4 regions of the Nocardia yamanashiensis genome follow, and region 4 is predicted to be linked to each of the others. Evidence: riboswitches for the same ligand, from Rfam matches in the RefSeq annotation. Region 4 holds a riboswitch; each other region holds the start of a gene.
The links. A riboswitch is a leader RNA that binds a small molecule or an ion and turns the genes downstream of it on or off. The one in region 4 is predicted to bind S-adenosylmethionine.

Region 1 (7,366 bases), 220 kb from region 4:
ACGAGTGGCGGGTGAAGTGGCTGCATCTGAATCTGGCGGGCGAGCCGGATTACAACCGGGTGGAGGAGAATTCGGTGACGACGGCCGATCTGGCCCGGGCCGTGGTGGACCGGGACTACCTGACCGTGCGTTATCTCGCGGGTTTGATGAGCGCCGAGGTGGTGGTGTGGAGCGGCGAAACCCTCACCGAGCCGGTCACTTTCATCGGGATGGCCCGCCCGGACGACCTGCCCGCGGGTTGCGAGATCTTCACTCCGGAAAATCTTGGTGACTTGATCCCGGCCTGACTGTTACCGTGGGAAGCGGCGAGGCCATGGGGGAGCTTCCTTCTAATCTTTCTTTGGGTAGAAAACACTCCAGCACCTCCGCTCTCCTCGCCGCCTGCGGTCCGCCGGACCGCTCGACTCGTACCAGGAAGGGAGCCGGTCATGCGTCCACACGCTGCTGTCGTGGCTCGCCCTCGCTACGAGGTGATCCTGGTGTCTTCGCCGGCTCGGTGCCGGCTGCGCGGCCGGTACTGAGTACCCGGACCTCATTCATCCCGTAATTCCCGGTCCGGGAATCGCGCTGTCCTGTCCAGGATCAGCACGAAGGACGTAAGACCGTGCGTACCAATGTTTCCCGACAATCCCTCGCCACCGTTCGCAACCTCGGCATTCTCGCGCACGTCGATGCGGGGAAGACCACCGTCACCGAGCGGATGCTGTTCCGCACCGGTATGACGCACAAGCGCGGTGAGGTGCACGACGGCACCACCGTCACCGATTTCGATCCGCAGGAACGCGATCGCGGCATCACCATTTTCGCGGCCGCCGTGAGCTGTGAGTGGAACGGTCACCGGCTGACCGTCATCGATACTCCCGGGCACGTCGACTTCTCCGATGAGGTGGAGCGCTCGCTGCGCGTATTGGACGGTGCCATAGCGGTTTTCGATGCGGTCGCCGGTGTGGAGCCGCAGAGCGAATCGGTGTGGCGGCGGGCGGATCGCTATGCCGTGCCGCGCCTCGCGTTCGTCAACAAGATGGATCGCGCCGGGGCGGACCTGGACGCGGCCGTCGCGTCGATTCGCGCACGGCTGCACCCGAATCCGCTGCTGGTGCAGTTGCCGATCGGCAGCGAAGACGAGTTCACCGGAGTGGTGGACCTGGTTCGCATGCGCGCCATGGTGTGGGCGGACGGGGCCGCGGTGCCCGTCGTGGAACCGATTCCCGATCACCTCGCCGAGCAGGCGCGCGACCGTCGTCGCGCGCTGGAAGAAGCAGTAGTAGAACATGATTCGAACGCTTTGGAGGAATATGTCGAACACTCGGCACTGGCCGACGACACCCTGTCCGCGGCCCTGCGCGCGCTGACCCTTTCGGGTGCGGCCGTCGTGGTGCTGTGCGGCGCGGCCTACCGCAACCGTGGCATCGAGCCGTTGCTCGACGCCGCCGTGGCCTACCTGCCCTCGCCGCTGGACCGGACAGCCGATCCGGCGGAATCGCTTGCGGCACTGGTGTTCAAGGTGCACGCCACGCCCACCGGCCGGCTCACCTTCGTGCGCCTGTACTCGGGCGAGCTGCGCAAGGGCGACACGGTGCTGGACGCGGGTCCGGGCCGCCGCGAACGCATCGCCCGCATCCTGCGCGTGCAGGCGGATCGGCACGAGGAGGTGGAGGTCGCGACCGCCGGCGATATCGTCGCGCTGGTCGGCCCGAAGCAGGCCCGGGTCGGCGCGACCCTGTGCGCACCCGAGGCTCCGGTCCTGCTGGAACCGCCGAACCCGACGGATCCGGTGATCTCGGTGGCGGTCGAGGCCAAGAACAATGCCGAGGCCGAGAAGCTGGCCGTGGCGCTGTCCCGGATAGCGGAGGAAGACCCGTCGCTGGTGGTCCGCACGGATCCCGAAACGGGTCAGACGCTGCTGGCCGGTATGGGCGAACTGCACCTCGAGGTCGTGGTGGAGAAGCTGCGCCGCGACCGCGGCCTGGTGGTGACCGTCGGCCAACCGCAGGTCGCCTACCGCGAAACCGTGGTCCGCGGAGTCACCGGCTTCACCTACCGCCACGTCAAGCAGGACGGCGGTTCCGGACAGTGGGCGCACATCGTCCTCGACGTCCGGCCGCTGGGTGCATCTCGTGACAGCGATGCCGCTCCCGGCCTCGTCGAGCACGAGACAAGCGGTTTCCGCACGGCCGCCACCGGTTTCGAGTTTGCCTCCACCGTGGTGGGCGGCCGGGTGCCCGCCGAGTTCGTCCGTGCAGTCGAGCAGGGCTGCCGCGACGCACTCGCGACGGGTCCCCTGGCGGGCCACCCGGTGACCGGGCTGCACGTCACGCTGGTCGACGGCGCGACGCACAGCAAGGACTCCTCCGAGCTGGCCTTCCGCACCGCGGCCCGCCTCGGCCTCCGGGACGCCCTCCGCGCCAGTGCGATGGCAACGTTGGAACCGGTGGTGGAAATGACCGTCATGGTGCCGGAGGACTACGTCGGCGCCGTCCTGGGCGACCTGGCCGCCCGCCGCGCCCGCGTCTCCGGTTCGGTGACCCGAACCGGCGTCGTGGTGATCACGGCAGCCGTCCCCCTGGCCGAACTATTCGGCTACGCAACCCGTTTGCGCAGCCGAACCCAAGGCCGAGGCACCTTCACCACCCGCCCGCTCGGCTACGCCCCGGCGCAGTAACCACGGGACCAGTCGGTGGCGGCGTACCTGCTACGCCGCCACCGACTTCCGCCCCGATTCCTGCGCCCGAATACGGAATCTGCTGCCGCTCGGGCTCACCCCCCACCCAGTTCAATCTGCTCGCCTCGGCCGGACGGCTGGGACGGCAGGGGAACTGCCGACCCGGCAGCAGATCGCCGATATGACCGCTCGTCGTGGAGATCGTCTGCCGGGCCGGGGGTTCCGGCTGTGGGGGTCAGGATTTGACGAGGATCGCGCGTGGGTAGAGCAGGGAGAAGCCGCGGGCCTGGGCGTTCTGCTGGGATTTTGAGGCGGGCTGGGTGGTGATGGTGGCGATGTCGGAGCCGGCGGCGCGGGCGTCGGACAGGCGGGCGGCGAGCAGGGCGGTTTGGACGCCGTGGCGGCGATGTGCGGGAACTGTTGCCGCGCCGGTCAATTGGGCGATGCCTGCGGCGAGGCGCATGCTCGCGCCGCCGGCGGGGGCGTCGTTGCGGCGCGCGAGGTAGCGGGTCACGCCGGCGGCGGCGGTCAGGTCGCGCATGGCGGCGGCGATGATTTCGCGGGGGAATTCCTCGTGGGAGGCGATGCCCTGGGCGTCGGGGTGGGCGAAGCCGTCGGCGACCAGGGTGAGCCAGAGGTCGAATTCGGTGTCGTCGCTGGGGGAGACGACGACGCCGGGTGCGGGGGTGGGCAGGTCTACGCCGGTGAGTGCCAGGCCGAGGACGTTCTCGAATCCGAGCAGCCGATAGCCGCGGGCGGTCAGCAGGGCGCCGATCTCGGGGTCGGCGAGGTGGGAGAGCTCCACCTGGACGGGGGTGTCGCGCTTGGCGTACAGGGCTTCGATCTCGACCAGTTCGCGCGTGGTGGGCACCCCGTCGAAGCCGAGGCCCGCCACCTTGTTGAGCGGTGAACCGGGTTCGGCGTAGGCGGCCACGCCGCCCGCGAGGGGGATGGCGAAGCCCTGGCCGTCGGACCGGCGGGCGTGGGCGGCGGCCGCGCCCTTGGTGATCAGATCCGTTTCCACGCCCTCGATGCGTGCGCCCAGCTCCATCCCGCAGAACAGCGTGCCCTGATCAGTCATGGCCCGAGCCTAGTTCGCGGCCGAACCCTGCCGCCTCCGGTTTTCCCGCCGGTCCGTAGGGTCGAGCCGTGGCTGTTGATCATGCGACCGGTCGGGGCGATGGGCTCGTCGTCGGATTCGACCTGGATATGACCTTGATCGATTCCCGGCCGGGCATCGCCGCCGTCTGGGATGCGGTGGCCGCCGAAACCGGCGTGCCGATCGATTCCGCGCTCGCCGTGTCACGGCTCGGGCCGCCCTTGCAGATCGAGGCCGCGCACTGGTTCCCGGAAGATCAGGTGCCGGGCGTGGTCGCGCGCTATCGCGAGCTGTACCCCGGGCTGGCCATCACACCGAGCCGGGAACTGCCGGGCGTGGACGATGCGCTGGCGGCCGTGCACAAGGCGGGCGGCAAGGTCCTGGTGATCACCGCCAAGAACCAGCCGCAGGCGCAACTGCATGTGGATCACCTGGGGATGGATGTGGATGATCTCGTGGGCGGGGTGTGGGCGGAGGAGAAGGGCGAGGTGCTGCGCGCGCACGGCGCCCGCATCTACGTCGGCGATCACCTCGGAGATGTGCGCGGCGCGAAGGCCGCGGGCGCGATCGCGGTGGCGGTGACCACGGGACCGTATGCGGCGGAGGAACTCTCGGCCGAAGGCGCGGACGTGGTGCTGACCGACCTCACCGAGTTCCCGGCCTGGCTCGCCGGTCACCTCGACGCCTGACGCGCGAAACCGAATCTCCGCCCCCGGCGGCGCATTCGACGGCCCGCGCTCGCCCCCTGTTCCCGGGCGGGCGCGGATGGTCTTTGACTTCACGGTGATTCGAACACTGTCGAGGCCCGTGGCGCCTAATTACTCTCTGGCGCACGGTCACGAGTATCAGCATGTTCGAGCCCCGGCTCGCTGATCGGCAACCCTCGCGCGGCGGTGGGGTGCCCCGGGTGACGACCAGGCGGTGTCCGACCGGGCATCGCAAGCGCTTTCAGGCCCGGGCGTCGCGTGGGTGAGTCACAGAGGAACAAGATGAGCAAGCAGTGGTCCGGGTCGCGTCGGCTCCGGCTGGTGGTGGGTGTCGCGTCGGCGGCGTTGGTGGCGGGTCTGACGGGGGCGTGCTCCGACAGTTCTTCCGCGGACAAGGGGACGGTCTACTTCGGGGTGTCGGGGCCCAAGACGGGCGCCTCGGCGGAGTACGGGCGGCTCTGGCAGCAGGGCTTCGACCTGGCCTTGGACGAGATCAACGCGGCCGGCGGAATCGACGGCAAGAAGGTCGAATTGAAGTGGGAGGACTCGCAATCCGACCCGAAGCAGACGGTGCCGATCGCCACCAAGTTCGTGGGCGACAACTCCATCATCGCGGAGCTGGGCGACTTCTCCTCGCCGGCCTCCATCGCGGCGTCGCCGGTGTACAACCGGGGCAAGCTGGTGCAGTACGGGTTCACCAACTCCTCCACCGATTTCACCAAGGGCGGGGACTACTCGTGGAGCCCGTCGATCACCCTGGACGTGTTCCAGGAGCGCAACGCCCAGTGGGTGTCGGCCAAGGCCAAGAAGGTTTCCGTGGTCTACCTCGAAACCGACTGGGGTAAGCAGGCTTTCAAGTTCTTCGAGCAGTTCGCGAAGGAGAAGGGCGTCGAGATCGTGTACTCGTCGCCGATCCTGCCCGACTCGCAGGACTTCCGTCCGGTGCTGATCAAGGGCCGCGACGCCAACCCGGATGCGTTCGTGCACTTGGGCTATGGCCCGGACGGCGCGCTCGTGGTGAAGCAGCTGCGCGATGTCGGCTTCGGCGGGCAGTTCTTCGGCGGGCAGAACACCCCGCAGTTCATCTCGCTGGCGGGCACCGCGGCCGAGGGCGACATCGTCAACGGCGTGTTCTCGGCCTCGGACCCGAACCCGAAGATCCAGGCGTTCGTCGGCAAGTTCAAGGCCAAGTTCGGCACCGACCCGGGCGATTTCAACGTGTACGCCTATGACGCGCTCAATGTGCTGGTCAAGGCCGCCAAGCAGGGCGGGGCGACCCGCGAGGGCATTCTGAAGGGCCTGCGCGAGATCAAGGACTTCGACGGCATCGGCCTGGGCACGTTCGCCTTCGACCAGGGCACGCGTCGTCCCAGCGGCGTGAAGCCGATCGAGCTGGTGCTGAAGAACGGGCAGTTCGTGCCCACCGGGAACAAGTAGATGTTCGACACGCTCATCGCGGGTCTGGTCCACGGCAATGCGTACGCGCTCATTGCCGTGGGCATCACGCTGATCTTCGGGGTCAGCAATGTCATCAACTTCGCGCACGGCGCGATCTTCGCCTTCGGGTCGGTGTTCGGCTGGTGGCTGATCGCCGAGCACGGGCTGCCGCTGTGGGCGGCGCTGATCCTGGTGGTGGGGGCGACCGCGCTGGTCGGCGTCGCCATCGACGTGCTGGCGGTGCGGCCGCTGCGGCGCGCGCCCGCCATCGCGGCGCTGCTGGCGACGGTGGCGGTCGGGCTGATCATCGAGAACGTGGTGGCCATCGTGTTCGGGCCGGACACCCGGCCGTTCCCACAGGTGTTGTCCACCAATAACTTCCGGCTCGGCGGGGTGCGGTTCGGCACCTCCGACGTGGTCATGTTCGCCATCACCGTCACGGTGATGGCGGGGCTGTGGGCGTTCCTGCGCTACAGCCGGCACGGGCTGGCCATTCGGGCCACCGCGCAGGATCCGGACGCCGCCGCGCAGATGGGCATCGGGGTGGGGCGGGTGCAGTCGCTGGCCTTCGCCATCGCGTCCGGGCTGGGCGGGCTGGCGGGGATCTTCGTCGGGCTCTACAACTCGAATATCTCGCCGACCAGCGGCGGGGTGGTCGGGATGACCGGGTTCGTGGCGGCCACCATCGGCGGGCTCGGATCGATTCCGGGGGCCGTGGTGGGCGGTTTCGTGCTCGGGCTGGTGGAGGCGTTCGGCATCTACACCTTCGGGGACGGGTACCGGGACCTGATCACGTTCGGGCTGCTGGTGGTGTTCCTGGTGCTGCGGCCGGGCGGGCTGCTGGCGCGGCCGCCGGCCATCGAATCCGAACCGCTGACCGGGACGTTCCTGGGGGCCGGGCGGCAGCTGCGGGTGCGGTGGTGGCATGCGCTCATCGCGTTCGCCCTTGCGGGACTGGTGATTCCGGCGATCTCGAACGATTACGGCATCTCGGTGGGGACGCAGATCGTGGCGTACGCGATCATCGCGGTGTCCATGACGCTGGTCGCGGGGTCGGCGGGACAGCTGGCCATCGGGCAGGCGGGTCCGATCGCCATCGGGGCGTATACCTCTGCGGTGCTGACGGTTTCGCACGGCCGGTCGTTTCTGCCCGCGATCGTCATCGCGGGAATCGTCGCGGCCGTGGCGTCTTCGGTGCTGGCCGCGCCGCTGTGGCGGCTGGGCGGGCACTATGTCGCGATCGCCACCCTGGGCATCGGCATCGTGACGGTGGCGTTGATCCGCAATTGGGAGCCGGTGACGCGTGGCAGCTACGGCATCTTCGGGATTCCCGCGCCGTCGCTGTTCGGGTTCGAATTCACCACGCACAAACAGATTTTCCAGCTGGAGCTGGTGGTGCTGGCCATCGTGCTGGCGGTGATCGTGGGCGTGCAGCGGTCACGGCTGGGCACGGTCATAAAG
Region 2 (7,366 bases), 790 kb from region 4:
GCCGGGGTCGATGCCGTTGACCCACAGCGACGCCCCGCCCTCCTCGGCCGCCGCCACGATCGGCGCGATGGCTTCGTCGGGCAGCACGCCGTAGGGGAATTGCAGGAAGACCGGGCTGCTGGACACCACATTGATGCCCGCGCGCAGGAATCGCTTCAGGTCCTCGACCGATTCCATGAGCCGGTCGTCGGCCATGGCGGTGTGCAGGATGCAGTCGGGCCGCAGGGCGATCAACGCGTCGGCATCGGTACTGGCCTTGACGCCGGTTTCGAGGTCCAGGCCCGCGAGTTCGCCCGCGTCCTTACCGGCTTTGGCGTCGCTGGACACCCAGACGCCGACGAGTTCGAGCTCGGGCCGGGCGATGATGGAGCGCAGCGCTCGGGCACCGACATTGCCTGTGCTCCATTGGATTACACGATATGTCATGGCAAATCCTCAGTGTCGCAACAGATCACAGATCGGGAATGGGAAGTTCGAGATTGGGCCGCTCGATGCCGCCGTCCACTTCGAGGACCTTGCCGGTGATGTAACCACCCGCACGGGAACTCAGGTACACGATGGCCGCCGCGATCTCCCAGGGCTCACCGAGCCGCTTCAACGGCGTCACCGATTCCATGGCGGCTTTGATTTCCGGTTGCTGCGCAACGACATCCAGCGCCGAGGTGAGCACCGACCCGACCGCGATGGCATTGACCCGGATCTTCGGCGACAGATCGGTGGCCGCCATCCGGGTCCAATGCGCGAGCGCGGCCTTGGCGGTGCCGTAGGCGAGGAACCCGCGCCCGGACGTGCGCCCCATCATCGAGCTGATGCTGACCACCGACCCGCCGCCGGCCTGCAACAGGTGCGGGACGGCGGCCTGGGTGAGCGCGTGGGCGGTGGAGACGTTGAACCGGAAGGCGTCCTCGAGGAACTCCGGGGTGCTGGTCATGAAGGTGTTGGGCATGGTCCCGCCGACATTGTTGACCACGATGTCGAGGCGGCCGAGCTCCGCTGCGGCGGTATCGGCGAAGGCTTTCACCGCGGACAGGTCGGACAGGTCGGCGGTGACGGTGGCCGCGCGCCGGCCCAGCGCGCGGATCTTGCCCGCGACTTCTTCGAGCTGATCGGTGGTGCGGGCCGCGATGGCGACGTCGGCGCCGGCTTCGGCGAGGGCGAGCGCGGTGGCGGCGCCGATGCCGCGGCCCGCGCCGGTGACGACGGCGGCCCGGCCGTCGAGTCGGAAGGTGTCCAGGATCATGGCGAAAGTCCTTCGGAGAGCTGCCCGCTCGTGATGGCGGTCACATGCAGTCTTTAAGAGCAAGCTCTTAACTGTCAAGGATGAGTTCTTTATGCGCTGGTGAACCGCTACCCTGCAGACTGTGGCAGGGACAGACGCGCGGGAGCGGATCATCGCCGCCGCGGAACGCTTGATCGCCGAGCGCGGGCAGGGGGTGCCGCTGCGGGATATCGCCGCGGCCGCGGAACAGCGGAACAATTCGGCGATCCAATATCACTTCGGCTCCCGGGACGGGCTCATCGAAGCCGTGGTCGAACGCCGGCTCGCCACCCTGGAAGTGCGCCGGCTGGAACTGCTTGCCGAACAGGCGGGTTCGGGGCGGCCGCCGGGCGTGCACGGACTGCTGGAAGCGCTGGTCATTCCCATGTTCGAGCTCGGGGAGCGGCACGGGGCGCATCACTACGCGCGTTTCCTGGAGCAGATACACACCCACCCGATCGTCACCGACGCCGGGAATCTGGAAGGCGCGGACCGCACTTCGGTCCGGGTGATCATGCAGGGCCTGGACCGCGAGCTGGCCGCATTGCCGATGCGATTGCGGGTGCGCCGGTTGCGTGCCCTCACCACAATGCTTTTCGCACTGCTCGCCGATCACGAACGCGCCGTGGAGGCGGGCAAGGTCCGCGCCGGGGATGTGGATGCCTGGGGAGAAATCATCGATATGCTCGCGGGCTCGCTGACCGCGCCGGTCATCGGCCTGGCCGTGGATCGGGCGCGCGGCTACCGTTGATGTTCGTGGACACCGCCTCGACCGAGCTCGATTCCCGGCCCCGCCCGCGCTGGGTGAGCATGGGCCTGCCCGTTGTCGCCGGGGCGGGGGCGGCGGGGGTGCTGGCACTGCTGCATTTCCGGGATCCGCATTCGGAAGGGTCCTACGGGGTGTGCCCGTTCTACACGCTGACCGGTTTCTGGTGCCCGGGGTGCGGGGGGCTGCGTGGCCTGCACAATCTCACCGACGGACGGATCCTCGACGCCGTCCAGAGCAATATCTTCGTGTTGCCGCTGCTGCTCGGATTCCTGGCCTACTGGGTGAATTGGCTGGTCGTGGGCTGGCGCGGCGGGGGCGTTCCGGCGCTGCCGCGGATTCTGCCGCGCAACGCCGTCTGGGCGGCGGCGGGCTTTCTCCTTATCTATACGGTTTTCCGAAATACCCCGTGGGGCAGCTGGCTAGCTCCCGTGTAATCGGTAATGCTCTGGATATGACCGATTCCCTCAAGGAACGTGTACGTGCCAAGCTGCTGCGCCAGTTGAACGAGGACGGTGCGCCGGATCCCGATCAGGATGATCCGCGCCAGATCTCCGTACAGGACGACCTCGAAACTCTGGACAGCGTGGCGGACGGCGACCCCCTGATCGAGGAACTCGCCGCCCGCTACCTCGTGCCGTAGAGGTGGGTTTCAGGGGTGAAACCCTGAAACCCCAAGGCGTGGCGGTTCAGATCGCGCAGGGCGCGGCGCCGTCGGTGCCGCCGCCGAAGGGGCGGGTTTCCGGGACCGGGTTCCAATGTCCTTCGGTGCGCGCGTAATTCCACTTCGGACCGGATTCGACCAGCGTGGCCACGGCATCGACGAGCCGGTCCACATCGGCGGCGGTGGTGCCTAGGCCGATGCTGGCGCGCAGGGCGGCATCGACGCCGAGGCGGGCGAGCAGCGGATGGGCGCAGAAGCGGCCGTCGCGCACGCCGATGCCGTGCTCGGCGGACAGATAGGCCGCGACCTGGGCGGGTTCGTAGCCGTCGACGGTGAAGGCGACGATGCCGACCGCATCGCTGCTGTCCCGCCAGATACGCAGGAAGTTCACGCCCGGAACGGTTTTCAGGCCGTAGCGCAGGCGGTGGGTGAGGTACTGCTCGTGCTCGACGGCGGTCGTCTCGTCGATGGCGGCCAGCGCGTCGCACGCGGCGGCGAGGGCGGCCACGCCGAGCACATTGGGCGAACCGGCTTCGTGGCGCTGCGGGGCGGGCGCCCATTCGACGCTGTCGGTGGTGACGGAGCGGACCGCGCCGCCGCCGGCCAGGTAGGGCTCGGCCGCGTCGAGCCAGTCACGGCGGCCGACCAGCACGCCGGCCCCGAACGGCGCGTACGCCTTGTGGCCGGAGAAGACCAGGTAGTCGACGCCGGAGGTCTGCAGGTCGATGCGGCGGTGCGGGGCCAGCTGGGCGGCATCGACCAGGATGCGGGTGCCGCACTGGTGCGCGATCCAGGCCAGCCGCTCGATGGGCAGCAGTTCGCCGGTCACATTGGAAGCGCCGGTAATGGCAAGCAGCGCAGCCGGCTTCGAACACAGTTCGGCGACCAGCCGCTGCACCGTCTCCTCGATGGTGTCCGCGACCGGCACCACCCGGCGGCCGTGCCGCTCCCAGGGCAGGAAGTTGGCGTGGTGCTCCACGTCCAGCACCACGGTGTCGCCGGGCACGCAGCCAGCCAGCAGGTTGAGCGAATCGGTGGTGTTGCGGGTGAAGACCACGACCTGGTCGTCGGCGGCGTGCACGAAACGGGCGACCGCGCCGCGGGCGGCTTCGTAGCAGTCGGTGGAGACGCGGGAGGCGTAGCCGGCGCCGCGGTGCACGCTGGCGTAGTACGGCAGCAGTTCCGCGATCCGGTCGGTGACCTGCTGCAGGGCGGGGGCGCTGGCGGCGTAGTCGAAGTTGGCGTAGGTGGTGGTTCCGCCCTGGACGAGGGGGACCTGGAGGTCGCGACCGGAAACGGTGGCGAGCGGGGCACAGGCCTGGTCGGCGAAAGCAGTCATCACGAAATCCCGTCGGGTAATGGGACGCGCGATCGGAAAACAGGCGATCGAGAGTCCGCGCTTGCCGTGCCCGGTCGGGCTACGGCCCGGTCGTCACCTGGAGCACCCCACCGCGGAGGAGGGTTGCCGACCAGCTAGCCAGGGCTTGACGCTGGTACTCATGACCTGATTGGAGAGGCTGGCAGATGGCTCGGGTGGTTGTCAACCCCGCCGCGAAAATCATCCGAAAGTTGGAGTGGGAGGGTGCCGAAGTTCGAATCGCGAGATCGTTGCTGAGGCGTACAGTCGGAGGCGAAGTTAGGGTGGCCTAAAGAGTGCGGCCCGGTAGTTGATCACGAGGGAGCTCGACCATGACCAGCACGGTAGACGCCGCCACGCCGTTCTCGACGCTCATCCGCACCGCGACCGAGCAGCAGCACAACGAGGCCGAGCACTCCACCTTCATGCGCGATCTGCTCACCGGACAGCTCGGGGTGCAGGCCTTCTACCGCTACACCGGGCAGCTCTGGTTCGTCTACGAGGCGCTCGAAAAGCATTCCGCCGCACTGGCTTCCGACCCCGTCGCGGGGCCGTTCGTGCGTCCCGAACTGAATCGCCTGGCCGCGCTGGAAGCCGATCTGGACTACCTGGGCGGCGCGAACTGGCGTGAGGAGCTGGCGCCGCTGCCGTCCACCGCCGCCTATGCGGCCCGCATCGAGGAATGCGCGGGCGAATGGCCGGCCGGGTACGTGGTGCACCACTACACCCGCTACCTGGGGGATCTGTCGGGTGGCCAGGTTATTCGCGGTACCGCCGAGAAGCTGTGGGACCTGCCCAAGAAGGGCGATGGGGTGCGGTTCTACGTGTTCGAGGGCATCTCGAATCCGGCCGCGTTCAAGCGGGAATACCGCGAGGCCCTCGATGCCATGCCGATCGCGGGCGCCGAGGTGGAACGGGTGCTGGACGAGGCGCGACTGGCCTTCACCATGAACACCAACCTGTTCCAAGAGCTCGGCGCGGAATTCAGCACGCGGAACTGAATCTCTGACGTCCGAGGGCCGTCGACCCTTTTCATCAGGGGGTCGGCGGCCTTTCGCATGGTCCGGGCCGGTGAAACGCCGGGGCGGGTCGCGCGAAGCCGGGAATGGGCTTGCGCTCATGGGCGGTGGCGAGTTGCCATGGAGGAGTGAGTCTTCCGCTGCTGCTCAGTTTCGTCGGCCTGTGCGTCCTGCTCGCCCTGACGCCGGGGCCGGATACCTTTCTGGTCCTGCGGTTTTCGATGGCGGGGCGACGTCAGGCGGTGGCGGCGGCGCTCGGATCGGCACTGGGCGGGATCGTCTGGGCGGTGGTGGTCGCAGCCGGGGTGGCGGCGCTGCTGGAGCAGTCCGCGACGGCCTATCGCACGCTCAAGGTGATCGGCGGAATCTACCTGGTGTACCTGGGCGTTCGGGCCCTGCTATCGCGGCGGCGCGGGCCGGGCGAGGAGGGCGAGACGTCCGCGCCGGAAACGGATTCCCGGGTTCGCTCCGCATTCGCTGCGGGATTGCTGTCGTGTGTGCTCAATCCGAAGGTCGGGTTGTTCTACCTGGCGGTGCTGCCGCAGTTCCTCACCCACGTGACTTTCGCGAACACGCTCACCCTGGGTGCCATCGAATCCACTGTCGCCGCAATCGAAATGGTGCTGCTGGCCGTCGCGGCCTCGCGGGCGGTGGCGCTGTTGCGGCGGCCCCGGGTGCGGCAGCGGCTGGAACAGGCTAGTGCGGCCGTACTGGCGGCGCTGGGTATCGGGACGGCCGCGTCGGCGGCGTGAGTCAGTCGGCGATCTCGGCGCGGTGGTAGGCCCCGTTGTAGTACACGAGGGGACCCGCGGCGGGGGTGTCCTGGGTGTGGTCGTAGACCCGGGTCACCAGTCCGATGATGAGGTCGTGATCGCCGAGTTCGATGCGCTGGTAGACGGTGGCGCGGACCCAGATCGGCGTGCCGTGCAGGATCGGCTCGCCCGATTCCAGGGTGTTCCAGAGCGACCGGTCGGTGAAACGATCCTCGGCGGCGCGGCTGAACCGCTGCGCCAGATGCTTCTGGTGCTCGCCCAGGAAATGCACCACCACGGAGTCGCTGGCACGCAGGGCGGCGATGCTCGACGAGGTGTGGGCGATATTGAAGGAGATCAGGGGTGGTTCGGCCGAGAGCGAGGCGAACGAGGTGGCAGTGAAACCGACCGGACCGTTCTCGGACTTCAGCGTCACGATGGTGACACCCGCCGGATAGTGCCGCATGGCCGCCCGATACTGCTGCGCGGTGATGCCGCTCAGATCATCGGGCACCTGTAGCTCGGACCCGGGCGCCGGAGAATCGCTCACGCCTCGAACCTACGCGCAACCCCGGCCGCTTATTCCCCGGCTGTAAGAAATCTCGCTCAATCCACGTCGATGGCCAGGCCCGCCGTGATCCGCACCAGCTCCCCGAACGTGGTGCGGAACAGCGTGGTGGGATGACCGCCGGCCGCCCACAGCTCCGGGTGCCGGGCGAGCGCGTTGTCGATGAAGGTGGGCAGATTGGTGGGATGCCCGAGCGGGGCCACCCCGCCGATCGGCTGCCCGGTCACCTCGCGCACCATGGCGGCGGGCGCGCGAGTCAGGGTGCCCTCCAGGCGTTTTCCGGTGTTCTCCAGATGCACCTGGTGCGCGCCGGAGACCAGCAGCAGCACCGGATCCTCGTCCAGCATGAACACCAGGGATTTGGTGATGGCTCCGACGTCCACGCCCAGCGCCTCCGCCGCCTCGGCCGCGGTGTGGGTGGGCGTGGGCTGAGTGACGATCACCCCGTGATGGCCGCGCTGGATCAAGGTGTCGGAAACCCTTGTCGCGACGGGTGGCAGGGACCTGCGCATGGCAACCAGGGTAGAGCGATTGCGGTGAATGTGCGGGGGATCAGTAATCGGGGTAGCCGTCCTCGGGGCCCAGCATTTGCAGGATTCGCGCTCTGGTGATGCGAATCATCTCCGCGACCGAGCGGTCCGAAACCTGTTCGTGGACACAGGAATCGAAGACTCTTTCCAGATCGGTCGGGGAGAGGGCGTGCAGTTCGGCTTCGGCGGCGGTGTGGAGTGCGTCGTAGCCCGGATAGGGGCGGCCGTCTGCCAGTTTCGCTGCCCAGGTGACATTGCAGCAGCATTCGTACAGGGCGTGGATGGCCTTCTGGCGGGAGAGATTGTTGAAGCGGTCGAGGCCGACTCCATGATGCATCAACATCGAGACCTCACACACTCGGGTGTAGCTCGTGGGACCTCATAATCGTGCGTCCGCAACCATGCGTAAAACAGTGCGTCCCAGCAGAATTAGCACAGCTTTAACACCGCCC
Region 3 (7,366 bases), 1.7 Mb from region 4:
CGACCGTCATGCCCTTGTGGGCGCGCAGCCGCGCGTACTCCTCGGCGAATTCGTCGCGCAGCGGGCAGGTGCGCGGATCGAGCACCTCGGCGGCCTCGATGTCCACGCCCAGCTCGGCGGCCCGGCCGCGCACGGCGGCCTCGTCGCCCAGAATGGTCAGATCGGCGATCTTGCGCTGCAGCACCCGGCCGGCGGCGCGCAGGATGCGGTCGTCGTCGCCCTCGGGCAGCACGATGCGCTTGCGGTCGCCGCGCGCGCGTTCGATGAGCTGGTATTCGAACATCTGCGGGGTCACGATGTTCGGGATCGGAATCTCGATCTGCTCCAGCAGATCTCGCGGATCCACATGCTCTTCCATCAGCGCCAGCGCGGTGTCGACCTTGCGGATGCTGGACAGCGAGACCCGGCCGCGGGTGCGGGCGGCGGCCTTGGCTGTCTCGAAGGTGCCCAGGTCGGTGGACAGGATCGGCAGACGGGGCTTGAGGCCCTCCATCAGCCGGGCGATGGTCGGCGCGGGCTGCATGCCGCCGTTCATGAGAATGCCGGCCAGCGACGGAAAGCCCTCCGCCTCATGTGCGTTCACCAGGGCGAGCAGCACGTCGGAGCGGTCGCCGGGGGTGATGACGGCGACGCCGTCGGTGAGGCGCTCCAGAATGTGCTCGGCGGTCATACCGCCGACGATCACGTCGAGGGCTTCGCGTTGCAGCAATTCCGGGTCGCCGCTGTAGATTTCGCCGTCGATGGCCTCGCACAGCTCCGCCATGGTGGGGGCCTGCAGCAGCGGGACCTCGGGGAGAGTCCAGGACGGCACCAGCGCGACCTGCTTGAGCACGGCCGCGTCCTGCGCCATCTGCTCGGGCTCGCAGCGGTTGGCGATGACCGCGACCAGTTTGGCGTGCTCGGAGACCAGTTCGCTGCGGCACAGCTCGACCAGCTGGCCCAGTTCGGCCGGGGTGCGGTCGGATCCGCGCACCACCAGCAACACCGGCGCGCCGAGGTTCACCGCGATGCGGGCGTTGTAGCGGAGTTCGGAAGGGCTTGCGACATCGGTGTAATCGCTGCCCAGGATGAGCACGGCATCGCAGAGCTTGGCGACCGCGTGGTACCGCATCACGATCTCGCTGATGGCGGCGTCCGGGTCCGCGTGCACCTGCTCGTAGGTGACGCCGATGGCCTGGTCGTAGTCGATATCCGCGGTGGAATGCTCGAGCAGCAATTCCAGGATGTAGTCGTGCCCGTCGGCATCACGGGTGATGGGCCGGAACACCCCGACGCGGGGCGTGGTGGCGGCCATTGCCTGCAACACGCCGAGCGCCACGGTGGACTTGCCGGTGTCGCCCTCGGGCGACGCGATGTACACACTCGAAACCGGTGCGGCAGCCATAACCGGAAGACTACCGACCGCTATGTACTGATTTCCGTGGCACGCGGCATTCGTGCCGAGTGCCACAGAAACCGAGTCGGTAAACCGGTTACAGCGCGCGCAGGCGCGGGGCGATATCGGCGGCGAACAGGTCCAGGAAGCGGCGCTGATCGTGGCCGGGGGCGTGGAAGACCAGGTGGTTCAGGCCGGCGTCCAGGTACGGCTTGATCTGGTCGACGGCCTGATCCGGATCGCTCGCCACGATCCAGCGCTTGGCGATCTGCTCGATGGGCAAAGCGTCTGCGGCGGCTTCCATTTCGATCGGGTCGGTGATGGAGTGCTTCTGCTCGGGGGTGAGCGAGAGCGGGGCCCAGAAGCGCGTGTTCTCGAGCGCCAGTTCGGGATCGGTGTCGTAGGAGATCTTGATCTCGATCATCCGGTCGATGTCCTCGACGGTGCGGCCGACCTTGGCCGCGCCCTCGGCCACCGCGGGCATCAGCTTGTCGTTGTAGAGCTCCATGCCCTTGCCCGAGGTGCAGATGAAACCGTCGCCGGCGCGCCCGGCGTACCGCGCCACCAGCGGGCCGCCCGCCGCGATGTAGATCGGGATGCCGCCCTTGGGGACGTCGTAGATCGACGCGCCGACGGTCTTGTAGTACTGGCCGTCGAAGTCGACGCGATCACCCGTCCACAGCGCGCGCATCAGATCCACCGACTCGCGCAACCGCGCGAAACGCTCCTTGAATTCCGGCCATTCGCCCTGGAAGCCGGTGGCGATCTCGTTCAGCGCCTCGCCGGTGCCGACGCCCAGCATGATGCGATCCGGGTACAGGCAGCCCATGGTGGCGAACGCCTGCGCGATGACCGCCGGGTTGTAGCGGAAGGTCGGGGTCAGCACCGAGGTGCCGAGCTGAATGCGATTGGTGCGCTCGCCCACCGCGGCCATCCAGGCCAGCGAGAACGGGGCGTGCCCGCCATTGTGCCGCCAGGGCTGGAAGTGATCGCTCACCGTCGCGCTGTCGAGGCCGTGCTCCTCCACCGAAACCGCGAGTTCCACCAGTTCCCGGGGACCGAACTGCTCCGCCGACGCCTTGTATCCGAGCTTGAGGTCCTTCACGCGCCACTCCTGTCGCTGTACTGCGCTTGTGTCATGCGGGCCAACCTCCCGCCCGGATGGCCCACCCGTGGTGAACCATCTCTCATCGCACGATATGTCCAAAAGCGGGGAACGAATGTGGCAGGGGTGACTTCACCCGACAGCAACGCGAAGGCAAATTAGACTCGGGCGGGTGACCACCACAGCTGATCCCATCCTGTCCTATCTCACCGACATGGACGGCGTCCTGGTGCACGAGAACCACATGGTGCCCGGGGCCGACAAGTTCCTCGCCGAACTGCGCAGCAATGACATTCCGTTCCTGGTGCTCACCAACAACTCCATCTACACCGCGCGCGATCTGCAAGCGCGCTTGAAGCACACCGGCCTGGAGATCCCGATCGAGTCCATCTGGACCTCGGCGCTGGCCACCGCGACCTTCCTGAACGAGCAGCGGCCGGGCGGAACCGCCTATGTCGTAGGCGAATCCGGGCTCACCACCGCGCTGCACGAGATCGGGTACGTGCTCACCGACAGCGATCCGGACTACGTGGTGCTGGGCGAGACGCGGACGTACTCGTTCGAGGCCATCACCACGGCGATCCGGTTGATCGCGGCGGGGGCGCGGTTCATCGCCACCAATCCCGACGCCACCGGGCCCTCGCGCGAGGGCATCCTGCCCGCCACGGGTTCGGTGGCCGCGCTCATCACCCGGGCCACCGGCAAGGAGCCCTACTACGTGGGCAAGCCGAATCCGCTGATGATGCGGTCGGCGCTGCGGCGGATCGGGGCGCACTCGCAGTCCTCGGTGATGATCGGCGACCGGATGGACACCGACATCATCTCGGGCATGGAGGCCGGGATGCGGACGGTGCTGGTGACCACCGGCATCTCCAGCCGCGCCACCATGGAGCAGTACCCGTACCGGCCGACCCTCATCCTCGACTCCGTCGCGGAACTGGTGGGGCACACCAGGGATCCGCTCTCCCTGCTGGGCTGATACCTCGTCATCCCGGCGTGCTTTCAGCCGGGATCCACTACCCCGGCGAACCATGTGGATTCCGGCTGAGAACATGCCGGAATGACGGGGGGTTAGTCGATTTCGGGTAGGCCGACTGCGTCGAGCGCGGCGGAGAGGCGGGTGAGGGCGGCGGCGATGTCGCGCATGGCATCGACGCCGAGCTCGGCCGCCAGCCGTTTCGCGTAGGCGGCGTGCTGGGGGTTGATGCGCTCCACCGCCGCGCGGCCCTCCGGGGTGACCGCCACCAGCTTGGCGCGCTTGTGCGCGGGGTTGGGGCGGTATTCGGCGAAACCCTTGTCCACCAGCAGATCCGCCACCCGCTGCACGCTCTGGCGGGTGATGCCCATCTCCCGGGCGATGCCCGCGACCGGCAGCGGCTCGCGCAGTACCGCGCCGAGCACCATCCACCAGGCCACGGTGATACCGGCCGGGCGGGCCAATTCCTCTGCGATGGCGAGGAATTGGCCGTTCAGCTTGAACGTGGTGACCGCCGAGGTGGCGAAGAGTTGCTGCTCGGCCGGCCTCATCCGGCGACCGCCGCGCGGCTCTCCTCGTACTCGGCGAGGGCGAAGAAACCGGCCGGATCGTTGTCCTTGTACAGCCTGATCCAGGCTTCGAGGACCTGCGACTCGTAGATGTTCAGCTTCGCGAAGATCGCGGCGGCGAAATCGACCGGGGCGACGCCGCTTCCGGTGATCAGCGCGCCGTCGGCGACGGCCGGTTGGTGGACGAAGTTCGCACCGCCCGAATAACCGCTGTAGGCAAGGTATTCCGCGGCATTGCTGGTGTGCTTGCGGTCGTCCAGCAGGCCCGCGGCGGCCAGGCCGAAGGTGGCTCCGCAGATCGCGGCGACCGGGACGCCGGCGGCGAGGAATTCGGCGGCCTTGTCCGAGAAGTCTTTCAGCGCACCGGTTTCCCAGGTGTCGGAGCCCGGCAGGATCAGCAGCGCGCTGTCGGCGGGCGAGAGGTCCGCGAGCGCGAGATCCGGGACGACGCGCAAGCCGCCCATGGAGGTGACCGGTTCGGTCGTCGGGCCGACGGTCTTGACCTGCCAGGTCCCCGGCTCGCGATGCCACAGGCCGCGATTGAGGTGCGCGGTCGCGTGGCCGGTCTCCCAGTCGGAGAAGGTGTCGTAAACGGCGAGGTGCACTGTCTTGGTCATGACAGCATCCTGTCATGTTTGACAGCATGCTGTCAATGACTGAGGCCGAAGAAAGCCGGGACCGTCACGAGGACGGTCCCGGCTTCCGGAGTTCGATGGATCAGCCCAGCGCGCGATCCAGATCGCCGATCAGGTCCTCGACGTCCTCGAGGCCGATCGAGATACGCAGCACCCCGTCGGTCAGGCCGATGGCCGCCCGCCCCTCCGGCCCCATGGCGCGGTGCGTCGTGGTGGCGGGGTGCGTGATCAGGGTCTTGGCATCGCCGAGGTTGTTGGAGATGTCGATGATGCGCAGACCGTTGAGCACCTCGAAAGCCCGCTTCTTGCCCTCGGATTCGGGGGCCTTCAGCTCGAAGGTGATCACCGTGCCGCCGCCGGACATCTGCCGCGTGGCCAGCTCGTACTGCGGGTGCGACTTCAGGAACGGGTACTTCACCCACGCCACGGCCGGATGCTGCTCCAGGAATTCCGCGATGCGCAGCGCCGAATCGACGGACTGGCGCAACCGCAGCGGCATGGTCTCCAGGCCCTTGAGCAGCGTCCAGGCATTGAACGGGCTCAATGCCGGGCCGGTGTGCCGCATGAGGTTCTTGACCGGGCCGTCGATGTACTCCTGCGAGCCCAGGATGGCGCCGCCGAGCACACGGCCCTGGCCGTCGATGTGCTTGGTGCCGGAGTAGACCAGCACGTCCGCGCCGAGGTCGAAGCCCTTCTGCAGCAGCGGGGTGGCGAAGACGTTGTCCAGCACCACCTTCGCGCCGGCGGCATGCGAAAGATCCGCCACCGCACGCACATCCACCAGGGTCTGCATCGGATTGGAGGGGGTTTCGAAGAACACGGCCTGGGTGGGCACCGACAGCGCCTGCTCCCACTGGTTCAGATCCTCGCCGTCGACGAAGACGGTCTCCACGCCCCAGCGCGGCAGGATCTCGTTGGCCACCACGAAGCAGGAGCCGAAAAGCGAACGGGCGGCGACCAATCGGTCACCCGCGCCGAGCAGCGCGCCCAGCGCGGTGAAGACCGCGGACATGCCGGAGGCGGTCGCGAAGGCCGCTTCCGCGCCGTCGATCAGGCGCAGCCGCTCCTCGAACATGGCGACCGTGGGATTGCCGTAGCGCGAGTACACGAAGTGCTCGATATCGCCGGTGAACGACGCCTCGGCCGCTTCGGCGCTCTCGTAGACGAATCCGGAATTCAGGAACAGCGCTTCCGAGGTCTCCTCGAAACCCGAGCGCCGGGTGCCGCCGCGCACGCTGATCGTGGCGGGGCCGACGCCCTCGGGAAGCGGACGGTCGAACGAACCACCGGTGATCATGACTGTCTCCTATCGACCCGGACCGGTTACGACTGCCGCCAGGGCAGGCCGTCGGCACGCCAGCCGACGACGCCGCGATGGCCCTGCGCGTCCAGTGCGCCTTCGAAACCTTCGATCACATTGAACGACGGCTCGAAGCCGACGGCGGTGGCGGCGGTGGCCGCGCCGATGGAGCGCTGACCGGACCGGCAGATGAAGATGACCGGGGCGTCGGAGTCCGCGCCGCGCTCGGCCAGCACGCCCTTGAGCTGATCCACGAAGCGCGGATTGGGCGTACCGGTGACGTCCACCCACTCGATCAGCGCGGTCGGGCGGCCGATGCCGCTGGTGTCGGGCACGCCGACGAAACGCCATTCGGCTTCGGTGCGCACGTCGACTAGCACCGCATCCGGATTGTCACGCAACAGTTCCCACGCTTGCTTCGGCGTGATGTCACCCGCGTAGCTCACTTCAACCTCCTGTGAATCCGCACTTGCCGCATCGTTTTTCCGATGCACAGCCAGGTCGTCACCCGGAGCACCCCACCGCGGAGGAGGGTTGCCGACCAGCCAGCCGGGGCTTGGCGCTGGTACTCATGACCTGGGAGAAGAGTGCCGGGTACCGGGCCCGGCTGTCAAACTGTTCGCCGATCTCCGGAACCGTGTCACGAATCGCACACCAACCAGGCCGAACCCTGCTTGCTGAAGTGCCAGGTGGTAGTGGATTCCCGGTCACCGGCCCGCCAGGTGACCAGGGCGGTCGCCTTCTCGCCTTCGACCCGCGGGTCGACCAGCTTCACGTACGCGTACTTGCCGCCCTGTTCACCGGGCTTGCCCGCGAGCGGGGACTTGGCCTCGTCGAAACCCGAACAGGCCGTTGACTTGTCGATGACGTCGGTGCCGCTGCGGGAGTCGGTGAAGGTGCGGGCGGCGATGGCCAATCGATCGGAATCTGTGACATTCTTCTCAGCCGGGGACACCAGCGCGGCGATCACGATGCCGAGGATGACGAGCACGATCACCACCGCCGCCACCAGGAACGGCAGCATGGTCCGGGTTTCGTCCTGATCGATCGGAACCGGCTGGTCATCGACGTCACTCATGGGTAGATCATGCCTGCCCGGCGCGGGCGGATCGAGCACGGCACCGGCCTGTCGGATCGGCGGGCATTCGTGTGGTTCACCGCACCCTCGCGGGTACGGGTCCTTACCACCGATAGAATCAGCGCAATTCCCCCGCCGAAGCGGGAATAGCAACACCACGCAGCAACGCTGCAGCGTCGGGAGTCCCCGGGACCCCCGAACCCGGTCGCAACTTAGCCTAAGCTAAGAAACAAAGACCAAGACCTGAAGTATCGAATCAAAGGGTGCGCGTAAGAATGACCGAACAGAGTGCAGCGACCCGCCCGCTCCGCATTGCGATCGTGGGCGC
Region 4 (7,366 bases):
GCAACAGCCCCGACACGACGGCGGTATCGACCAGATCGACCAGCGTCTCCTCGTCCTCACCGCTCAGCTCCAGCAGCGAGTCGAAGTCCGCCCCTCCACCCCAGACCGCCAGCAGCCGCAGCAACCGAGCCGCCGCCGCGGGCAGCCGGGCGATCCGCCGCAGCAGTACATCGCGCGCCCCCGCCGGCACGGCGAGCAAATCCCCCTCCGCCGCGGCGAGTTTCGCCAGCTCCGCCACGAACAACGGATTCCCGCCGGTGCGATCCCGCACCAATTCCACGGTCCCGTCATCGATTCCGTGTAAACCCGCGGCCTCGGCCACCACCCGCACCGCCGCGGCGTCCAGCCCCGTCAGCTCCAGCCGCCCGGCCGTCGCCGCCGCCAGCGCCGCCGAAGTCCCCCGCACCTCCTCCCCCGCCTCCGAACCCCGCATGGTCACCACGAACAGCACCGGCAGCCGCGCGGACCACGCCACCACCTGCCGGAGAATCTGCAGTGTGGCGCTGTCCGCGCGATGCGCATCCTCGAGCACGACCACGACCGGGACGGCCTCCGCCGGATCGGCGGTGGTCAAGCAATCCGCCACGGCGCGAGCCAAACCGAACGGAGTGGGGTGCGCCGCGAGATCGGCGTTGCCGCCGCCCAATTCGTCCAGCAATTCCATCCAGGCCCAGGCGGCGGGTGCGCCGTCCACCTCGGGGCAGTGACCGATGACCACGCGCCAGGCAGTGGCGGCCAAATGCTCGGTGACGGTTCGGACCAGGGTGGTTTTGCCGGCTCCGGCTTCGCCTTCGAGCCACACCAGGCGGCCGTGCCCGATGGCCGCTTCGTTCGCGGCGGCGAGCAGCGCGGCGCGTTGTCCGGGGTAGCCGACCGGCGCGGAGGAGGTTGCCGATCCCGCTGTGCCGGTGCCGGATTCGGCAAGGTGTGCCGACGTGACGCGACCCGGATAGGAATTCGCAGTCGCATCGATCGCGGGAGGCGGGGGCGAGGGAAGTGGCAGGGTGAGGGACGGGTCGTGGGCGAGGATGGCGGCTTCGAGGTCGCGCAAAGGCGGGCTGGGGTCGACGCCGAACTCGGTGTTGAGAGTGGCGCGGAGGGCGCGGAGGGTGGCCAGGGCCTCGAGCTGGCGGCCGAGGCGGTACTGGGCGAGGGCCAGGAGACGAACGGCGGCTTCACGTTCGGGGTATTCGTCGACGAGGCGGCGGAGACTGGCGGCGGCCTCGTCGGGGCGGCCCAGGGACAGGGCGGCTTCTGCTCGTTGTTCGACGGCGGTCCGGCGCAGGTCGGTCAGGCGGGCGATCTCGGCCGCACTCCAGACGGTATCGGAGTAGGGGGCGTAGGCCGGCCCGCGCCACAGGGCCAGGGCCGCGTCCAGGGTGCGATGGCGGGCGGCGGGGTCTGCGGTCGCGGTGGCGGTCGCCATCAGCTGGTCGAAATGCCAGGCGTCGACGGACGAAACCGGCAGGCGCAGGGCATATCCCGGCGCCTGGGAGACCAGGATGCGAGCCGGAGCGCGGGGCGACCGCTCCGGTTCGAGGGATCGGCGCAGGTACGAGATGTGCGCCTGTAACGCACCGGATGCCTTCGGCGGCGGTTCGCCCTGCCAGAGGTCTTCGATGAGCCGATCGACCGAAACCACTTCGCCCCCGGCCGAAACCAACCGCGCCAGTACCGCGCCCTGCATCGGCCCGCGCAGTACGGCGGTCCGGCCGCCGACCGATACCCGCAGCGCGCCCAGCACTTCCACCAACACCACGGGTGGTACATCGGCGGGATCAGTGCATTCGCTAACAGTGCGAACGACCAGCGCGGGCCCGGTATCGCGACCGCCGGATCAGTTCCGCAGCGCGCGCACCCCGGAGGCGGCGAGGACGAGGCCGACCGCGATAGTCCCGGGGATGATCCAGAAGCCCTCCGCACCCGGCAGCGCTTCGGCCGCCGCCATGGCGAATACGGCCAGGATTATCACCGCGGCGGCGGGGCGGCCGAGCAGTGGGCGCGGGGCAGCGAGGGCGCAGGCGGCCAAGAGCAGGAAGCCGAGCAGGAAGGCCGCGGCGAGCGGGCCGTTCACCGGGAGGGCCGCGTCTTCGATGGCGGTCTGCTCGTGGTGGGACAGGCGCGGGGCGACGAAGGCCTCGTGGTACGCGCCGACCGGAATGGCCAGGGTCAGGCCGACATAGAGCAGGGCGCCCGCGAGCGTGGACACCCTTGCCACCCAGCCGGTTCCAGGACGATCCGAAGCCGGCCGCACGTCCGCCGGGGCCGGAAGCACTCCCGTGTGCGCACGCATACCGACGGGCGAGTCGGCGTGCGGTCCATGCTGCTCGACGCCGAACGTTTCGGAAGCCGTTGGGGACGAGTGTTTTCCGGCGAACCGCCAGGCGGCCGTCACGAGAGGCAGGCCGACGGCCATGAGGACGGCGCCGGCGCTGAAGGTCAGGTGGGCGGCGACCCAGGTCGGGGCGTGTTCGGCGGTTTCGGAGTGTTCCAGCGGGTGCAGGCCGTTGCCGATCGCGAACAGCACGCCGCCGGCGATCAGTGCGGCGGCGCGCGGCCGGAGGTCTCGGTCGGCCACGGTGGGGGCCGTCGTCATCGTCATGGGCACAGGATCGGTGTGCGGTATTCACCGCGACTTGCGGCCGACTTGCGGCGGGCGGCCGGATTGCCCGGCGGCGGTACGGAATCCGGCGCGCCGACCGAGCGGGAGTACGGGTCCGGGCCCGCCGCGAGGTGCGCGGCGGGCCCGGAGCGGTGGGTCAAACCGCCACGTGCACCTGGTGTTCGGGTCCTTCCAGGAGGTTCTCCGGCTTGTCCCGGATCATGAAGGCGATGATCGGGATGCAGGCCAGGAAGAAGCCCGCGCCGATGTAGAAGGCCACGTCGTAGCTGTGGATGGCGGCCCGGGCGACCACATTGTCGATGGTCGGGTGGTTGCGGGCGTAGCGTTCGGCCGCCTGCACCGAGAGAGTGGTCAGCAGTGCCGTGCCGATGGATCCGCCCACCTGCTGGGCCGCGTTGAGCAGGGCGCTGGCGACGCCGGAATCCTTCTCCTCCACCTGATGCAGTGCGGTAGCCTGCATGGCCACGAACAACCCGCCCATGCCGAGGGCGATGAGGATCATGGCGGGCAGCAGGCTGGCCGCGTAACCGTCCCCGAATTCGAGCTGCGCCAGGTAGATCAGGCCCGCGGTGCCGAGCACCGCACCGGCGAGCATGATCGGGCGCGGGCCGATGCGCGGCAGCAGGGTGCTGGCGATACCGGCCGACACCACGATGCCCGCGGGGAACGGCAGGAACGCCACGCCCGCCTTCAACGCCGAGTACCCGAGCGTCATCTGCAGGTAGAAGCTGAGATTCAGGAACATGGCGAACATGGCGATGGGCACCAGCAGCGCCACCAGGAACGAACCGCCGCGATTGATCTCACCCGGAATGCGCAGCGGCAGTAGCGGATCGGCGGTGCGCGCCTCGATCACCACGAACGCCACCAGCAGCGCGGAGCCGGCGATGAGCAGGGCCAGGGTGCTGGCCGCGCCCCAGCCGTCCGAGGCGGCGCGGCTGAAGCCGTAGACGATCGAGATGAGGCCGAGCGTGCCGGTGACCGCGCCGGGCAGGTCGTAGCCGCCGGTGCGCGGCGCGGGCACGTCCTTGATCACGAAGGCGAAGGCCCCGGCCAGGGCGAGCAGCGCGATGGGCGCGTTGACCAGCAGGCTCCAGCGCCAGTTGGCGTATTCGGTGAGCGCCCCGCCCGCGATCAGGCCGATGGCCGCGCCACCCGCCGACACACCCGCGAAAACGCCGAAGGCCCGGGCGCGTTCCTTGGCTTCGGTGAAGGTGATGGACACCAGCGACAGTGCGGCGGGCGCGAGCAGTGCGCCGAACGCGCCCTGTAGACCGCGGCCCGCGAACAATTGCCCGGCGTTCTGCGCCAGCCCGGCCAGCGCCGACGCCCCGGCGAAACCGATCAGGCCGATCATCAGGATGCGGCGGCGGCCGAGGTAGTCGGCGAGCCGGCCGCCGAGCAGCAGCAGACCGCCGAAAATGAGCGTGTAGGCGGTGAGCACCCACTGTTTGTCGCCGTCGCTGATGTGCAGGTCCTGCTGCGCGAACGGCAGTGCGATGGTGACGATGGTGGCGTCCAGCACCACCATGAGCTGCGCCATGGCGATCACCGCCAAGGCCCACCAGCGTCTGGAATCTGTTGTCCCGCCGACGTTTTCGCCGGTCTCGAGTGTTGCCGTCCCAGCGGACATGAGCCTCTCCTCAGGGTTTCGAACAGCTGCGACCATCGTGGCACCAGCCGACATTTGTCGTCAAGAGAAAAATGTCTGAGTGCGACACTTGTCGGAAGAAGACACCATCGCCCGGGATCGGTCTAAAATGGGCCCATGTTCGACTCGTCAACGCTGACCGCGCGCCCGGGCCTGCGCGAACGCAAGAAGCAGCAGACCCGAACCCGGATCATCGACGTGGCGCTGAACCTGTGCGACACACAGGGTTTCGACGCCACCACCGTCGAGCAGATCGCCGCCGAAGCCGACGTCTCGCCCCGCACCGTGAACCGGTACTTCGCGAGCAAGGAAGACATCGTCATCGCCCCGATCGAGGACTGGGGCCAGGCACTCGCGGAACAATTGCGCGCCCAGCCGGTCACCGGCAACGAGCTGCAAGCCCTGCTCGACGCCTTCCTGCTGGTGGTCGAGCAGATCCTGGGCGGCGACAATCCGGTGCCGTTCCGCTGGTTCCAGCAAATGCAGCGCGTCACCCGCGACAATGTGGCCGTGCGCGCCCAGAGCCTGGAAGCCGCCGACACCAAGACCCGGGCCATGGCCGAGGTGCTCGCCGAACGGCTGCGGACCACCCCCGACGCCGCACCGGTGCGAATGATCGCGGCGACCTGGCACAGCATCGTGCGCGTGGGCATGGAGTGCGAATTCGACGCCGATTCCGAGTTCCCGGACTGCACCACGGCCGGTTCCGCCCGTCAGCTGGCCGATAATGTGCAAGCCGCCTACGACGAATTCGTCCGGGTCTGCGCGACTCCGACTGTGGCCAGCCCCACTTCGGAGACCGCCGCCGCATCCCGTTAGAATCTCGCAACAGGTCAAGAGCATCAGCGCCAAGCCCCGGCTCGCTGATCGGCAACCCTCCAGCTGCGGTGGGGTGCTCCGGGTGAAGACCGGGCGCTCGACGGCCGAGCGCAAGCGCACTGTAGGAGGTCTACCGAAATGTGTTGTTGTCGAAGCCTATTCGCCTCCCGATAACGTCAGAATTCCGCCATTCGGCGACCTTGTTTTTTTGGAGCAGCACATGAGTGACTCGACCGCGCCCATCGACCCTGCCGCCTGGTCCTTCGAGACCAAGCAGATCCACGCCGGTCAGGCCCCCGATCCGGCCACCGGCGCGCGCGCCCTGCCCATCTACCAGACCACTTCGTACGCTTTCCGCGACACCGACCACGCCGCCGCGCTCTTCGGTCTCGCCGAGCCGGGCAATATCTACACCCGCATCATGAATCCCACCCAGGACGCGGTGGAACAGCGCATCGCGGCCCTCGAAGGCGGCGTAGCGGCGCTATTGCTGGCCTCCGGGCAGGCGGCGGAGACCTACGCGATCCTGAACCTGGCCCAGGCCGGCGATCACATCGTCGCCAGCCCGCACCTGTACGGCGGCACCTACAACCTGCTGCACTACTCGCTGCCCAAGCTCGGCATCGAGGTCAGCTTCGTCGAGGACCCCGACGATCTGGCCCAGTGGCAGGCGGCGATCCGGCCGAACACCAAGGCTTTCTACGGTGAGACGGTCGCCAACCCGTCCAGCTCCATCCTGGATATCCCGGGCATCGCGGGCGTCGCGCACGCCGCGGGCCTGCCGCTCATCGTGGACAACACCGTCGCCACCCCGTACCTGATCCAGCCGCTCGCCCAAGGCGCGGACATCGTCGTGCACTCGGCCACCAAGTACCTGGGCGGCCACGGCGCGGCGGTCGCGGGCGTGATCGTGGACGGCGGCAACTTCGACTGGACGGTCAAGGACGCCGACGGCGTGTCGCGGTACCCCGGCTTCACCGTCGCCGATCCGAGCTATCACGGCGTGGTGTTCGCCGATCTCGGCGCGCCCGCCTTCGCGCTCAAGGCCCGCGTGCAACTGCTGCGCGATCTCGGCGCGGCCGTGTCGCCGTTCAACGCCTTCCTGATCGCCCAGGGCATCGAGACCTTGAGCCTGCGTGTCGAGCGGCATGTCGCCAATGCCCGAGCGGTGGCGGAGTTTCTGACCCAGCAGGCCGGCGTCGAGAAGGTCTACTACGCGGGCCTGCCCAGCTCCCCGTGGTTCGAGCGCGGCAAACAACTGGCACCCAAGGGTGTCGGCGCCATCGTGTCGTTCGAACTGGCCGGCGGCGTGGACGCGGGCAAGAAGTTCGTGGACGCGCTGGTGCTGCACAGCCATGTCGCTAACATCGGTGATGTGCGTTCGCTCGTCATCCACCCGGCCTCCACCACCCATTCCCAGCTGACCCCCGAAGAGCAGCTCGCTTCCGGCGTCACCCCTGGTCTGGTGCGGTTGGCCGTGGGTATCGAGGGCATCGACGACATCCTGGCGGATCTGCGCGCCGGTCTGACGGCGGCAGCGTCTTGACCGTGAGCATCGAATCCAGCACCTCCCGTCCGGCGGCCGAGCTCCTGCTCCCGCCGCCGGACGGGACGCTCGGCAGCATTCACATCGGGGAGGTGGCGCTGGAGAACGGCGCCGTCATTCCCGAGGTGAGCCTGGCCGTGCAGCGGTGGGGCGAACTGTCGGCGAACGCGGACAATGTGGTGCTGGTCGAGCATGCGCTGACCGGCGACTCGCATGTGGTGGGCGGCGTGGACGTGCATCACGCCCAGCCCGGCTGGTGGGACGGCATCGTCGGACCGGGTGCGGCCATCGACACCCGGGAATGGTGTGTCATCGCCACCAATGTGCTGGGCGGCTGCAAGGGCAGCACCGGGCCGGCCTCGCTGGCCGCGGACGGCAAGCCCTGGGGCGCACGGTTTCCCGAGATCTCCATCCGGGACCAGGTGACCGCCGAGGTCCAGCTTTTCGACCTGCTCGGCATCGATCACCTGGCCGCCGTCGTCGGCGGGTCCATGGGCGGGATGCGGGTACTGGAGTGGATGGTCGGCCATCCCGACCGGGTCGGTTCCGCGCTGGTGCTCGCCGTCGGGGCGCGCGCCACCGCCGATCAGATCGGCACCCAGACCACCCAGATCGCCGCCATCCAGGCCGATCCGGACTGGCAGGGCGGGAACTATCACGGCACCGGGCGCACGCCCATGACCGGGATGGGGATCGCGCGGCGCATCGCGCACCTGACCTACCGCAC

Region 1: linked by a shared signal. The riboswitch ahead of LTV02_RS25245 (ABC transporter substrate-binding protein) and the one ahead of LTV02_RS26280 (bifunctional o-acetylhomoserine/o-acetylserine sulfhydrylase) in region 4 are both predicted to bind S-adenosylmethionine.
Region 2: linked by a shared signal. The riboswitch ahead of LTV02_RS29455 (aminotransferase class V-fold PLP-dependent enzyme) and the one ahead of LTV02_RS26280 (bifunctional o-acetylhomoserine/o-acetylserine sulfhydrylase) in region 4 are both predicted to bind S-adenosylmethionine.
Region 3: linked by a shared signal. The riboswitch ahead of LTV02_RS33345 (rhodanese-like domain-containing protein) and the one ahead of LTV02_RS26280 (bifunctional o-acetylhomoserine/o-acetylserine sulfhydrylase) in region 4 are both predicted to bind S-adenosylmethionine.

The regions. Positions count from the first base shown of each region.
Region 1 covers NZ_CP089226.1:5,364,255-5,371,620, reverse strand. The annotation lists gene LTV02_RS25265 (TerD family protein) at 1-287, shown strand, start outside; gene fusA (elongation factor G) at 605-2,662, shown strand; gene LTV02_RS25255 (GNAT family N-acetyltransferase) at 2,898-3,725, opposite strand; gene LTV02_RS25250 (HAD family hydrolase) at 3,812-4,450, shown strand; SAM riboswitch class IV at 4,596-4,712, shown strand; gene LTV02_RS25245 (ABC transporter substrate-binding protein) at 4,751-5,905, shown strand; gene LTV02_RS25240 (ABC transporter permease) at 5,906-7,366, shown strand, end outside.
Region 2 covers NZ_CP089226.1:6,366,511-6,373,876, reverse strand. The annotation lists gene LTV02_RS29480 (NAD(P)H-dependent amine dehydrogenase family protein) at 1-426, opposite strand, end outside; gene LTV02_RS29475 (SDR family oxidoreductase) at 452-1,240, opposite strand; gene LTV02_RS29470 (TetR/AcrR family transcriptional regulator) at 1,362-2,009, shown strand; gene LTV02_RS29465 (DUF2752 domain-containing protein) at 2,015-2,461, shown strand; gene LTV02_RS29460 (hypothetical protein) at 2,479-2,667, shown strand; gene LTV02_RS29455 (aminotransferase class V-fold PLP-dependent enzyme) at 2,714-4,027, opposite strand; SAM riboswitch class IV at 4,080-4,193, opposite strand; gene LTV02_RS29450 (biliverdin-producing heme oxygenase) at 4,378-5,046, shown strand; gene LTV02_RS29445 (LysE family translocator) at 5,193-5,816, shown strand; gene LTV02_RS29440 (flavin reductase family protein) at 5,818-6,366, opposite strand; gene LTV02_RS29435 (YbaK/EbsC family protein) at 6,423-6,896, opposite strand; gene LTV02_RS29430 (2-oxo-4-hydroxy-4-carboxy-5-ureidoimidazoline decarboxylase) at 6,937-7,257, opposite strand.
Region 3 covers NZ_CP089226.1:7,243,960-7,251,325, reverse strand. The annotation lists gene pta (phosphate acetyltransferase) at 1-1,384, opposite strand, end outside; gene fgd (glucose-6-phosphate dehydrogenase (coenzyme-F420)) at 1,473-2,480, opposite strand; gene LTV02_RS33365 (HAD-IIA family hydrolase) at 2,695-3,459, shown strand; gene LTV02_RS33360 (MarR family winged helix-turn-helix transcriptional regulator) at 3,552-4,007, opposite strand; gene LTV02_RS33355 (type 1 glutamine amidotransferase family protein) at 4,004-4,642, opposite strand; gene LTV02_RS33350 (O-succinylhomoserine sulfhydrylase) at 4,743-5,957, opposite strand; gene LTV02_RS33345 (rhodanese-like domain-containing protein) at 5,984-6,406, opposite strand; SAM riboswitch class IV at 6,421-6,537, opposite strand; gene LTV02_RS33340 (Rv0361 family membrane protein) at 6,601-7,038, opposite strand; gene LTV02_RS33335 (FAD-dependent oxidoreductase) at 7,314-7,366, shown strand, end outside.
Region 4 covers NZ_CP089226.1:5,580,651-5,588,016, forward strand. The annotation lists gene LTV02_RS39340 (BTAD domain-containing putative transcriptional regulator) at 1-1,759, opposite strand, end outside; gene LTV02_RS26265 (hypothetical protein) at 1,838-2,602, opposite strand; gene LTV02_RS26270 (MFS transporter) at 2,760-4,256, opposite strand; gene LTV02_RS26275 (TetR/AcrR family transcriptional regulator) at 4,392-5,093, shown strand; SAM riboswitch class IV at 5,106-5,216, shown strand; gene LTV02_RS26280 (bifunctional o-acetylhomoserine/o-acetylserine sulfhydrylase) at 5,314-6,639, shown strand; gene metX (homoserine O-acetyltransferase MetX) at 6,636-7,366, shown strand, end outside.